Regions from separate parts of the Pseudoalteromonas sp. SS15 genome, predicted to be linked through region 1. Evidence: riboswitches for the same ligand, from Rfam matches in the RefSeq annotation. Region 1 holds a riboswitch; the other holds the start of a gene.
The links. Region 1 has a riboswitch for lysine ahead of lysC (lysine-sensitive aspartokinase 3). Riboswitches for the same ligand answer to the same signal wherever they lie in the genome.

Region 1 (6,167 bases):
CAAGTCACTTTACACGATTGATGACAGTACTATGGCGCTGACATTAATCGGTCATCACGGTATTAATTGGGCGTCTGGCTTGGCAATTTCTGATAACGGTACGCTATACGTATCAGGTCGAGTGTCTGGAGAGAACGCTAAAATTTACAGTGTAAACCCACAAACAGCGGTTGCAACCTATGTCATGGATGCACCTGAACACATTAATGACCTAACGTTTGTAGACAACTACTGCAACTAAATATTCATCAGAAAATAGCCAGTTTTCACTGGCTATTTTTTTGCGCCAAATTTATCTTAAACTGACTTAATCATTTAGCACGCTTCATTTTACGTTATCGATAAACATTAGTGCTCTCTTATAACTTCTTTTGATACCCTACCTATCGAGCAGTAAAAAATTTAGAGATTATGCACAAAAGCCCTGATTACCCTCGAAGATTAATAAACTACAGTTCGCAGCTTTAATTTCAGTTCCACTAAGAAGCCTATTACTTTTGGCTCTGCTCACAGCAGTTTAAATTCCTCTAAACTTGGATAAGTTTCAACCTCAGTCTGTTTGAAATAACCCCTGAAACATTGCTTAAAAAATCCACACCATCAGACTATAATCTTTAGAAAACAAGGCGAATTTACACATCAGTTTTTTGTGTAAGTACAAGCCGTTTTAATTGAGATTAGCCGCTGTCATTTAATTTGTTATTCACAGCTTAGGCGATTTAGGAATGCTCTTTATATTCTTAATTGGTTTTTAAATAAATTAATAAACATAAAAAAGCCCCAACAAATGTCAGGGCTAAATTATAAATTTTTAATGTGTAAGTGCTTTCTACTTAATACAAACTAGCTTGGCTTTGCTTGATCATATTGCCTATTTCAAAGCTACATTCACAAACACCGCGGTCATTAATACCGGGCATACAAAGCGAACATATTGCGCAAAGTAATAATGAAAACCGCTACTTGCTTCTAAAAGCTTATTGCCTCTTTGCCACATCCAGCCGACTGTCAAAAAGTAGAACAGTCCCATTAAAGGTAATTGATATTGTGTGAAGACACTGATAATTAAACCAAATAGCCATTCAAAATTAAGTATAATCGTCGTTGAAACCAACATAATCACTAGAGTTACCCAAATTGTGGCACTTTTTCGTTTCAAACCATGGTTTTCTACTAAAAAAGAAACGGGTATTTCAGTAGAAGATATTGTAGAAGTTAATGAAGCAATAGACATAAGTACGAAAAAGGTTAGACCTACAAATAAGCCAATTTGCCCCATGTTTATAAATAGCTCTGGCAAAACAGCAAAAATCAAGCGCCCTTCCCCGATCAACTTACCATCTTGAAAAACCTCAACGCCACTTTGCTGTGCAACAAATATTGCAGGAATGATTAATAAACCTGCAAGAAAAGCAACACCAGTATCAAGCAAGGCAACACTTGCTGTTAATTTAGGTAAATTTTCATTTGGTTTTAAATACGAGCCATAGATCATCATGCAGCCAACCCCTAATGAAAGTGAGAAGAAAGCTTGACCCATAGCAGCAATAACCAAATCAGGATCTGTTACTTTTGAAAAATCTGGTACTAAATAAGCCTTAAAGCCTTCTATAGCACCGTCAAGCGTTGCCATATAGCCGATTAAACCTACAAGTAATAACAATAATAAAGGCATTAATCTTCTAGACCATGCCTCTATACCAGACTTAACACCTTGCAAAATGATACTGGCAGTAAGCAACAACATAAGCGGGGTGAAAATGAAATTCCGCAATGTTGAATCACCTTTTAAGAATGTTGCGAATTCATCTAGTTCTAATAGCCTTGCAAGTGGCTCAAGTGAAAAGGCCAGCATCCAACCAGCAACGATCGAATAAAAACTTAACATCACAATGGCACCACATAGGCCTACATAACCTGCTGTAGCGCCCACTTTAGGGTTGCTATCCTGCCATGCTTGTTTAAGTGCTTTAACTGGATTAGATTGTGCTTGGTGACCTATATACAACTCAGTGTACAAAGCTGGTAATGCCAAGAGAAATATAACCACAAAGTACACTAATAAGAATGCACCACCACCATGGTTTGCAGCTTGGGTGGGAAAGCCCCAAATATTTCCAAGCCCTACAGCAGCACCAGCTGCTGCCAAAACAAAGCCTAAGCGACTTTGAAAGCCATCACGCAATTGAGCCATTTATACATCTATATGTTTATTATTGTTAAGTGACGATTATACGCAACTTAGCTGATTTTGCTAATAGACTGCGTTTAATTACTACAAGCTATTAGTAATAAGGCTAAATAAATTTGCATAGTGAAGAAAATCTTCTGTAATCTGATTTTCGCCAGATCCACTCACAAGGAATTCGCAATGTTATTACCAAAATTAGGGCATAGACTCGCTTTACTTTCTTTACTCCCCGCTTTTGTGCCGGGCGCAATGTCGGTATTCGGTTATTTCATCACTCTAATTGGGCTAATTGTTTGCGTGAGTTACAGTCAAAGTGCGCCAATGTGCTTTTTGCTCGCAAGCAACCTTTCTGTAGTTAATGTATTTATAGTCAACGATACGTTACGTTTCATTGAGAATGAATCATCAATTACATTAATCGAGCAATGTATAGCAATCTCTATAGTATTTGTGATAATTGGCTATGGCATGTATAAACAAAAAATCGGTCAAAGTTGAACAGAATGACCGATCATAATGCTTTTAAATTGTAAGCAGGTTATCAGCAAGCTTCTAAAAGTTGCGCATGAATTGATTGAACAACCTTATCTGATTCACTTTGCTCAACTAAGAAACACAAATTGTGTTTACTAGCGCCATGGCAAATTAATCGAATATTGAAGTCTTTAAGTACATTCATAAAATTCACTTCGTGTTGACGAAGCTGGATCTCAGAACCTATCAGGGCAACCAATGTCAGATTTGTTTCTACAGTTACATGACAGAATTCACTCAGCTCTTCTAAACACGCTTGATCAAGTTCAGGTCTAGATGAACTCAATGCATTATCAAGTGTGATGGCAACACTGATCTCAGAAGTGGTTACCAAATCTACCGAGATATTATATTTACTTAAAATAGTAAAAATTCGCGCTAAAAAACCACTTGCTAATAACATTTCTGGGCTCTTTAATGTTAAAAGAATCTGATTCTTACGTTGTGTAACAGCTCTGATCCCAGCTTTTGATTCAGTTTCTTTTTCAATCCAAGTACCGCCAGCTTGAGGTTCGCGGCTAGAACCAACAAAGACTGCAATACCACTGCGACTAGCTGGTAAAATGGTTGCTGGGTGTAATACCTTTGCACCAAAAGTGGCCATCTCAGCCGCTTCATCAAAGCTCAATCGTGCAATCGGTGACGCTTTTTTACATAAACGAGGATCTGTGCTGAATATGCCTACAACATCAGTCCATATCTGTACACTTTGTGCACCTATCGCTTCAGCCAGTAACGCAGCACTATAATCTGAACCACCTCGACCTAGCGTTGTTGTCTGACCATACGTATCACTGCCAATAAAACCTTGGGTGACTAGCACTTTGTCTGCAAGTTGTGGCATTAAATGCTGCTCTGCTGCGTTTGCAGTTGCACTCACGTCAGGCGTTGCTTTACCAAATTGGTTATCAGTTTTAAGTACTTGGCGTACATCAAACCTGTCAGCAGCAACACCTAGGTTACGTAACACTTGAGTAAATAAAAAAGATGATAAGCGCTCACCAAAACTAAGCATTTCATCACACTGCTGTGCGCTTAACGCAGGGAGTTCAGCCAGTTGCTCAAACTCGATAATTGTTTGAGAAAAGCCGGTTGCTAAGTCTGCATCTAGTGTCAGTTTTTCTAAAATGGCGTCCTGGATATCAAGTACAGCTTTAACAAGGGTTTTACGCTCTGCTAAATCAGCTTTTTGCTGAGTTAATGTCACTAGGTGATTAGTAACACCAGCACTGGCACTCACTACTACAATACGTACTTGATTATCATCATGAATAATTTGTGCACAGCGATGCATTGCTTCAAAATTGGCGACACTTGTACCACCAAACTTAGCAACTGTGAACTGGGAAGTCATTTTATCTCCTTTATGAACACTGTGTGTTCAACATCAATAAGGAGAACTCGGCAAGAATATACGGATAGATTTGATATGCTCATTGCCAGAAGCTCTCCACCATAAATCGGTGACAGTTCCGAGGATTCAGCCTCGTAAACCGAAAAATAGCAGCGACGTACTGATATTCTTCTCGGCGAACACTTCCCTCACTGACTGTCATCGGTATACGTCACCTCAAACCAGCTACCTAAGTTTCGCGCCTCTTCTGTTTATTTTGCGTAATCTAAGCTGAACTTAGGCAAAATAAAACCCGCGCAAAAGCAAGTTTGTGCGGGTTTTTAAAAAGTAACTTTTAGACGTCTAGGTGTCAAGTACTGTTTTAACAAATTTGTACTTAACGCTTCTAAATCATCATGCCTGCGTAATAAGCACCTACATACCCTACTGAATAAGCTATAAGTAGATAAAAGAACATACGTAAGTAGCTCACAAATGTCAGTGCTTTAACCTTGTTCATCGCAATTATACCCGCAGCAGAGCCGATTATTAGCATTGAACCACCAACACCCGTTGCATAGGTAAACATTAGCCACTGCTGTGTAGACATAGTGATATCGGCTTTTAAAAGCGCCGCAGTTAAAGGCACGTTATCTACTGCTGCAGACATAATACCAACAATGTAATTCGCATACTCGGGTTTTAGATAGTCATACAACTGAGTGAATTTAACCAAGAAACCCACTTCTTTCAATGCGCCAACGACCAGTAAGATACCGACGAAGAAAAGTAACGTGTCGTATTCTATCTCGCGAATGTAGTCGATAATTTTGCGGTTTACGTCTTTTTTACGCATTAAGAACTGAGCAACTAAGAACATCAGTGACAAACCAAATAACATGGTTAACAAAGGTGGAACTTGATACTCAACACTCAAGAATAAAGTAGAAAATACCGTTAATGCAAAAATACACGCTATTGTCACATCCGTTTTCTCAATGCGACGTGTTTGTTCTTTTTCAAACACAATCGTTTCATTCATACCAAATGACAGCAATGTAGCCAACACTATTACACTCACAATAGCTGGAGCTACAAGCAATAATAAGTCTGGAATGGTTACTTTATCGGCAAGAAATATCATAAGTGTTGTCACATCGCCTGTGATCAATGATACTCCCCCTGAGTTGACACTAAATATGATTAAAGTTGCATATTTAATAAGCTTCTTAGGGTCTAATTTCAACGACATAACAACAGCTAATGAAATAAGCGTTGCTGTAATATTGTCTGAAATTGACGAAAATACAAAAGCGGCAATGCCCACCAGGAACATGAGTTTACGTTCACTGATTTGTGATGGCATGACACGGTGCACGATATTTTGTATAAAGCCTTTAGAGTTTAGATAAGCGACGAAAGTCATGGTGGCCATTAAAAATAGCCACAAGGTTGCTATCTCTAATATGTTGTGGTTTAGCTCATGTTGTACATTTTCTGGGCTTTGACCATGTATCGGAGAGATAAAGGCGATAATCCAACATAAAGTACCAAAAAAAAGTGTAGTTTTGGCCTTGTTTACATGGATTATATCCTCTATAACGATGAGCACAAAAGCTATCGCTATCAGTGTTAGGATTATAGTAGTAACCATAATGCGTAAACAACCTGTGTTTAAAAATTAACAAAAATGGTGGGGTAACGTAAGTCGGCGCAGATTCTAGCATTTCAGGTACATGTAAGCTATCAATATAAGTATAAAATACGGTCTTTTTTCACAAAAAAGACACAAAGTGGAAAAATATGATCCCAGCGAAGAAAGTTTTAAATACGCTCACTGAACACTGGTCAGTCATTGAGCTTTTGTTTAAACGTTTCAAAATGACTGACTTCAGCATCAAAGACGTTCAAAACATCATAAAAAACAAAAATCCTCATTGGAAAAGTGACAAAATATTCAAGGAAACTAATAAATTATTAAATCAGGAAATAATCATACCACTGGCAAAATCGTCACAATTAGAAATCAACAGAGCGATTGCTGAGTTCATCAGTTTCTTATTACAAGAAGAGGACTTAGGCCTTGCTGCAGAAATAACGGTTTTAGTC
Region 2 (6,167 bases), on a different contig from region 1:
CGAATGGACGTAAGTAGGCATTCTTTAAACCATTCTCACGTACCGCCGCTTTACAGGCTTCATTGATTTCTTCAGCCGTGTAAGGGATCTGCATACGATAGATTTTTGCAGAGTCGAATAAACGTTTAGTGTGATCTTGTAAACGGAAAATCGCCGGACCTTTTGGTGTGTCGTAGGCACGCACCCCCTCAAACACTGAACTACCATAGTGAAGCGCATGGCTTAATACGTGGGTCGTCGCTTGCTCAGACGGTACCATTTCACCATTGAACCAGATCAGGTCAGATTTATTACTCATGTTTATTACCTTGTATTAATTATTCTTTTCTTTCGCTCTTAATATAGAACGATTATCCAATAGCCTGTTGCTGCATTGGTTGCAACTCAACCTGTTTTACCTCAACCAGCTTACTCAGTTGCGAGGTTAATAGATAGATGGGTTTGTCACTGTCCACGGTCATTTTGACTTGAAACAATTCATCTTGTCCTTCCAAGGCTAGGTCTAATAACTGGAATCCACGGTGACGGACCACACGTAAGAAACGTTCAATTGCGACACTTTGTTGTTTTACAGCAATATTTAGTTGGTGTTTCATTATGCATTCTCCGTCATCATTTCATCATTTGCGGCACCCGGTGGAACCAGCGGCCATACGTTTTCTTTATCATCGATACAAGCGTGTAAGATATAAGGCCCTTCAGATGCCACTAGCGCATCCACCGCCGCATCTACTTCGCTTGCATGGGTAATAGTTTGTCCCGGAATACCAAAAACAGCTGCAAGCTGCACAAAATCAGGGTTATCCGATAAGTTCGTTTCACTGTAACGCCCTTCAAAAAACAGCTGTTGCCACTGCCTTACCATACCGAGTCTTTGGTTATCTAATATTAAGATCTTTACAGGAAGATTATTTCTGCGGATGGTGGCCAACTCTTGAATGTTCATCATGATCGACCCATCACCAGATACAGTGATCACCATGTCATCAGGGCGTGCGATCTGTGCACCGATTGCCGCGGGTAGACCAAAGCCCATGGTACCTGCACCGCCACTGCTTAAATGGTTGTGTGGGCTGGTGAATTTCATATGCTGCGCCACCCACATTTGGTGCTGGCCCACATCACAACACACCACGCCAGTATTCGGCATACGCTTACTGAGTTCATTTAATAGATAAGGCGCAAAGACTTTTTCGCCCGGGTAGTCATAACGCCAAGCATGCGTTTTTTTCATTTGAGAAGTGTGTGCTAACCACTGTGTATCTGTCACAAAGCATGCTAGATGAGGAATAGTGGCTTTAAGGTCGCCAATCATAGATGCCGCAGCAGGTTTGCGCTTGCCAACTTCTGCTGGGTCAATATCAAGATGGATTACTTTCGCCTTCGATGCAAACTTAGCCAAGTTACCTGTTACGCGGTCGTCAAAACGCGCGCCGATACAGACTAAAACATCACATTCTTGTACAGCGAGGTTGGCAGCTTGACCACCATGCATACCTAACATGCCTAAATCATATTCATAGTCAGGTAAAACACTGCCTAGCGCTTTTAATGTTGAAACAGCTGGCATGTGTGTTTTATTTAAAAATTGCATCAGCTCAGCTTGCGCGTTCGCGTTGTGCACACCACCACCCACATAAGCCACCGGTTTTTTCGCTTGTGCTAGCAGTTGCTCCGCTTTGACAACTTCGTTCATGTCGAGCTCGGGCGCTTCTTCTTCAAGCGCAAGCCAAGGGTGAAATGGCACTTGTGCTAGCTGAATGTCTTTTGGAATATCAACCAACACAGGGCCCGGACGACCTGATAACGCTAAATGCATGGCTTCTTGCAATACCTCAGCTAAGTCTTCAGCGCGCTCAACCATGTAACTGTGTTTTGTACATGACAAAGACATACCTAACACGTCAACTTCTTGGAATGCGTCAGAACCGATAGCCGCCGTAGGAACTTGCCCTGTGATGGCCAACACAGGCACTGAGTCCATCATGGCATCGGCAAGTGAGGTGATTAAGTTAGTTGCGCCTGGGCCCGACGTAGCAAAACATACCCCTAACTTGCCAGTACTGCGGGCATACCCTACTGCCGCAAATCCCGCACCTTGCTCATGACGAGTTAGGTAATGTTTGACAGGCGCGCCATACAACGCATCGTAGATTGGCATGATTGCCCCACCAGGGTAACCAAATACCTCTTTAACGCCATGTTTGGCTAGTAAATCTATTAGTAACTCTGCGCCTGTCATCTTCGTTCCTCATTCCCAATCTGACTGCTATTTAACTTAAATTCGACCCTAAAACGAAAAAGCCCCCCGGACTTTTCAGTGCGGGGGGCTTTTTGCTTAATACTTTTCTTTCAGCACTAACCAGCCCCCGCGGTAATAATAATCACCACGTTGATAATCACGACTAGTAGAGAATGTGCTGTTTTGAGCATTTAAAAATCACCTGAATTATTTACGGCAACGGTATACAATATTCATCGCGTTGCGTTCTTTTTCTATTAGTACCGCGAGTTGCCTATTAAGTCAACAGCAAACCCTATGTTATTTACAGATTTAAAGCATCGCCAGGTGCATTTAAAATCCAATAAAATTAAAAATAAGAAATAAATATCCAACCAACTTAAAATAACTCCGCCTTATTCAATACATACAAAATTTAACAACACATTTTTTGTTTATTCAAAAAATCACCAAATCTCCCTTTTTTATACAAACTTGTTATTATGTTGGGGAAATTTTTTTACAAGGGAATACTATGTTCAGCACTGTAAACCGCGTTTTTTTTACGCTGCTTTTAGCTTTTTTAATTGGCTTTTCTAGTCACTCCGTCGCACTTTCTCCGGCCCTGTTCAAGGTCGAAAAAGCGGGTGTCACATCTTATTTATTTGGCACGGTTCATGTTGGTGATAAAAGCATGGATGGTTTACCAAAGAAAATCACACAAGCGATTGAGCAAACTGATGAAGTTATCGTTGAAGTAAACGTTGAGGCACTCAACGCATTTGAAATACAAAAACGCTCCATTCCTTTTATGACTTTACCGCACGGTAGAACGTTAAAAGATGAAATAAGCACCGAGCACTTCGAAGCATTAAAGCAATATTTTGCAGCAAAACAGATCAATATTGCGCTTTTTGAAAACCTAGCACCTTGGGCTGTGATGGTCACTATGATGCAGATTGAGTATCAAAACCTGGGCTACCTAGAAGACTATGGGATCGACAAACAGGTCATTGCCCATGCTAAAAAGCACAATAAACCTATCGGCGAGTTAGAAACTTTAGAGCAACAACTTGAAATGCTGAGCTCACTAGGCGTAAAAAGCGACTTGATGATAAGCACTACGCTTGCGCAATTAAAAGATGTTGAACACTACTTTCTAGATTTGGTTAATGCCTGGAAAAAAGGCGATATGGACACCTTAAACAAGTATTACCAACTTAGCTTTGATGATTCAGACTATGGTAAGTTCAGTGAAGAGGTAATGCTGACTCAGCGTAATAATAATTGGGTTGAGCAATTAGCTCCAAGATTAACAAAAGAGTCGTTATTTATTGCTGTGGGTGCCCTTCACTTACCTGAAAAGCATGGCTTAATCACTCAATTAAAAGCACAAGGCTTTAATGTAACTCGCTTATAAATCAGCCAGTTAAAAAGCTACCGCTAAGGCAATCGCATTTCTTTTCGCTGTTGCCTTAAAAATTTTTTAAATTCTTTTAAACCTTTTTCAACCCACCTGTCGTCTAACTTATTAAACAACATCAATCAGGGTGACGACGATGAAAAAATTATTATTAGCTGCTTTAACCTCTGCTGTTATTTCTGCGCCAGTTTGGGCCGAAGATTCTAGAACAATTGAGCAATCATTTAATCTTGAAAACAGCACAGAATTAGAAATTGATTTTCCAGTCGGCAGCCTAGAAATGACGAGCTACGATGGCGATCAAATCCAAGTCACCATTCGTTTAGAGCCAAAAGATAATGATGGCTGGTTTACTGATAAAGTCGATTTAAGCACAGTACAGCTAAAATCTTCGCGTCAACGCCAAGAGTTATCACTGTCTATTGATGATGATAATTTAGAGCAAACTTGGGAGGTCAAAGTACCTAAAAGTATGCGTCTAGATGTTGAAGTCGGTGTCGGTAAAATTGAAATACAAGCACTTGAAAATACTGCGGATGTTGAAGTTGGTGTGGGCAAAGTGCGTATCGACACAGCCATTGATGACTTCAAACAAGTTAACCTTGAATCCGGTGTAGGTAAAACGAGTCTATCTGGCTTTGCGGGCAAAGCTCAATCTCATAAGAAAATGGTCAGCTCACAAACAGAATACTTCGGCTCTGGCCAATATAACTTAGAAGTTGAAGTGGGTGTAGGCAATATCAAAGTGCGCCACTAAGCCACGTCTCTTAAATTAACAAACTCCCTTTGCCCGGTCTTGCACCGGGCTTTTTGATCTCTTTTACACCCATGTTTATAACCTCAGGTTTTAAAGAGATGATTTTTTAATCCACTTTGCTTGACACCTAGACGGCTAAAATGTTTCAATGCCGCCTCACCCTATTTGAGCGCAGTGGAGCATTGTCTCGGCTGCCAGGGCTGGAAGAGGTGCGTTATTCAGGTAGCGCGGTTGAGGAGAGCAAACTCCATTGATGCCGTAGCGAGGGGAATTAACGCCGAGAAGCAAGCGTATTTGCTAGACGTTTACTTCGGGCGACTGGGCTGAATCCCAGCGACTGTCACCAATTGCGCAAGACGCAAGAATTTTGGTGGAGAGCTTCTGGTCTTAGAATAAATAAGGCCAGTTTGCCTTATCTTTTTTAAGTCCATTGCTCTTCGAATTTTAATTGTTCGAAGTGTGGACACCCTCCTTACTCCGAACATGATATAAGTTCGGTAGAGATGAAATCACAACACGATTTATCCAACTATCCGTTATGGACGGCTTTGGTTACGCCTTTTGACGCGCAAGACCAAGTTGATTTTGACACACTCACAGTACTCGTTCGCCAGCAAGAACAAGCTGGTAATGGCATCTTATTGCTTGGTAGCACAGGTGAAGGCTTAGCACTTACGCTGCCTGAACAACAAGCGATTGTTGAATTTGTTTGTAACTTGACCCCTAACGTACCCCTTATGGTTGCGGTAGGTGGTATCAACTTACAAGAACAATTAGCTTGGGTTGAGTTTTGCAATCAGCACCCTATTCACGCTTACCTACTTGGTTCACCGCTTTATGCCAAACCGGGTGTAATTGGTCAGACTCAGTGGTTTGATGCATTACTTAACGCCACTGACTTACCTTGTATGCTTTACAACGTACCGGGTCGCAGTGCCGTCGAAGTGTCACCACAAGTGCTCAAAAACCTCGCACACCACGACAACTTATGGGCGTTAAAAGAAGCCAGCGGTGACATCAGTAAGTTTGAGCAATTCCGTGAAGCTGCCCCTGAGCTGGCCATTTACAGTGGCGACGATGGGTTGATCCCTTACTTTGCTCAGGCAGGCGCAAAAGGCCTAGTTTCGGTTGCAGCCAATGCCTGGCCAGCGCAAACCGCTGAATTCGTGCGCCGCTCTTTAGCAGGTACTTATCCGAACTTATTCACCACTTGGACGCAAGCCGTAAATAGCTTGTTTAGTGTCGCCAACCCAATTCCTGTCAAAGTGCTCATGCACCAACAAGGAACTCTGGCAACACCGAATCTTCGTCCTCCTCTTACGCACCTAGAACTGCAATGTAATGCAGCGATTGAGCGTGCAAACGACACAATTTTATCTTGGAATTAAGGCAGTAAAACATGAGCTGGTTAGAACTATTAAACAATTTAGAAAACGGTAGCGTACGTGCGGCAACTCAAGACGAGCAAGGCAACTGGCACGCCAACGTAGAAGTAAAACAAGGCATTTTAGAAGCATTCAGAAACGGCACGAACGTTGAATTCCCAGGTGGCTTTGTAGATAAAGATAACTTAGCACCACAAGGTTTCAATGCAGAACAAAACGTACGTATGGTACCAGGTGGCTCAAGTGTGCGTCGCGGCGCCTATGTGGCATCTGGCACAATCATTATGCCACCAGCGTATGTAAACATCGGTGCATTCATCGATGAAGGTACTATGGTAGACAGCCATGCGCTAGTTGGCTCATGCGCACAAGTAGGTAAAA

Region 2: linked by a shared signal. The riboswitch ahead of dapA (4-hydroxy-tetrahydrodipicolinate synthase) and the one ahead of lysC (lysine-sensitive aspartokinase 3) in region 1 are both predicted to bind lysine.

Annotation. Positions count from the first base shown of each region.
Region 1 is NZ_JBMMUD010000001.1:55,187-61,353, reverse strand. It holds gene AAEU28_RS00280 (DUF642 domain-containing protein) at 1-241, shown strand, start outside; gene AAEU28_RS00275 (sodium-dependent transporter) at 872-2,194, opposite strand; gene AAEU28_RS00270 (hypothetical protein) at 2,372-2,689, shown strand; gene lysC (lysine-sensitive aspartokinase 3) at 2,733-4,079, opposite strand; lysine riboswitch at 4,161-4,334, opposite strand; gene nhaD (sodium:proton antiporter NhaD) at 4,465-5,712, opposite strand; gene AAEU28_RS00255 (hypothetical protein) at 5,862-6,167, shown strand, end outside.
Region 2 is NZ_JBMMUD010000007.1:49,096-55,262, forward strand. It holds gene AAEU28_RS15040 (branched-chain amino acid transaminase) at 1-298, opposite strand, end outside; gene ilvM (acetolactate synthase 2 small subunit) at 351-596, opposite strand; gene ilvG (acetolactate synthase 2 catalytic subunit) at 596-2,242, opposite strand; gene AAEU28_RS15055 (TraB/GumN family protein) at 2,757-3,641, shown strand; gene AAEU28_RS15060 (hypothetical protein) at 3,781-4,401, shown strand; lysine riboswitch at 4,598-4,790, shown strand; gene dapA (4-hydroxy-tetrahydrodipicolinate synthase) at 4,905-5,789, shown strand; gene AAEU28_RS15070 (2,3,4,5-tetrahydropyridine-2,6-dicarboxylate N-succinyltransferase) at 5,801-6,167, shown strand, end outside.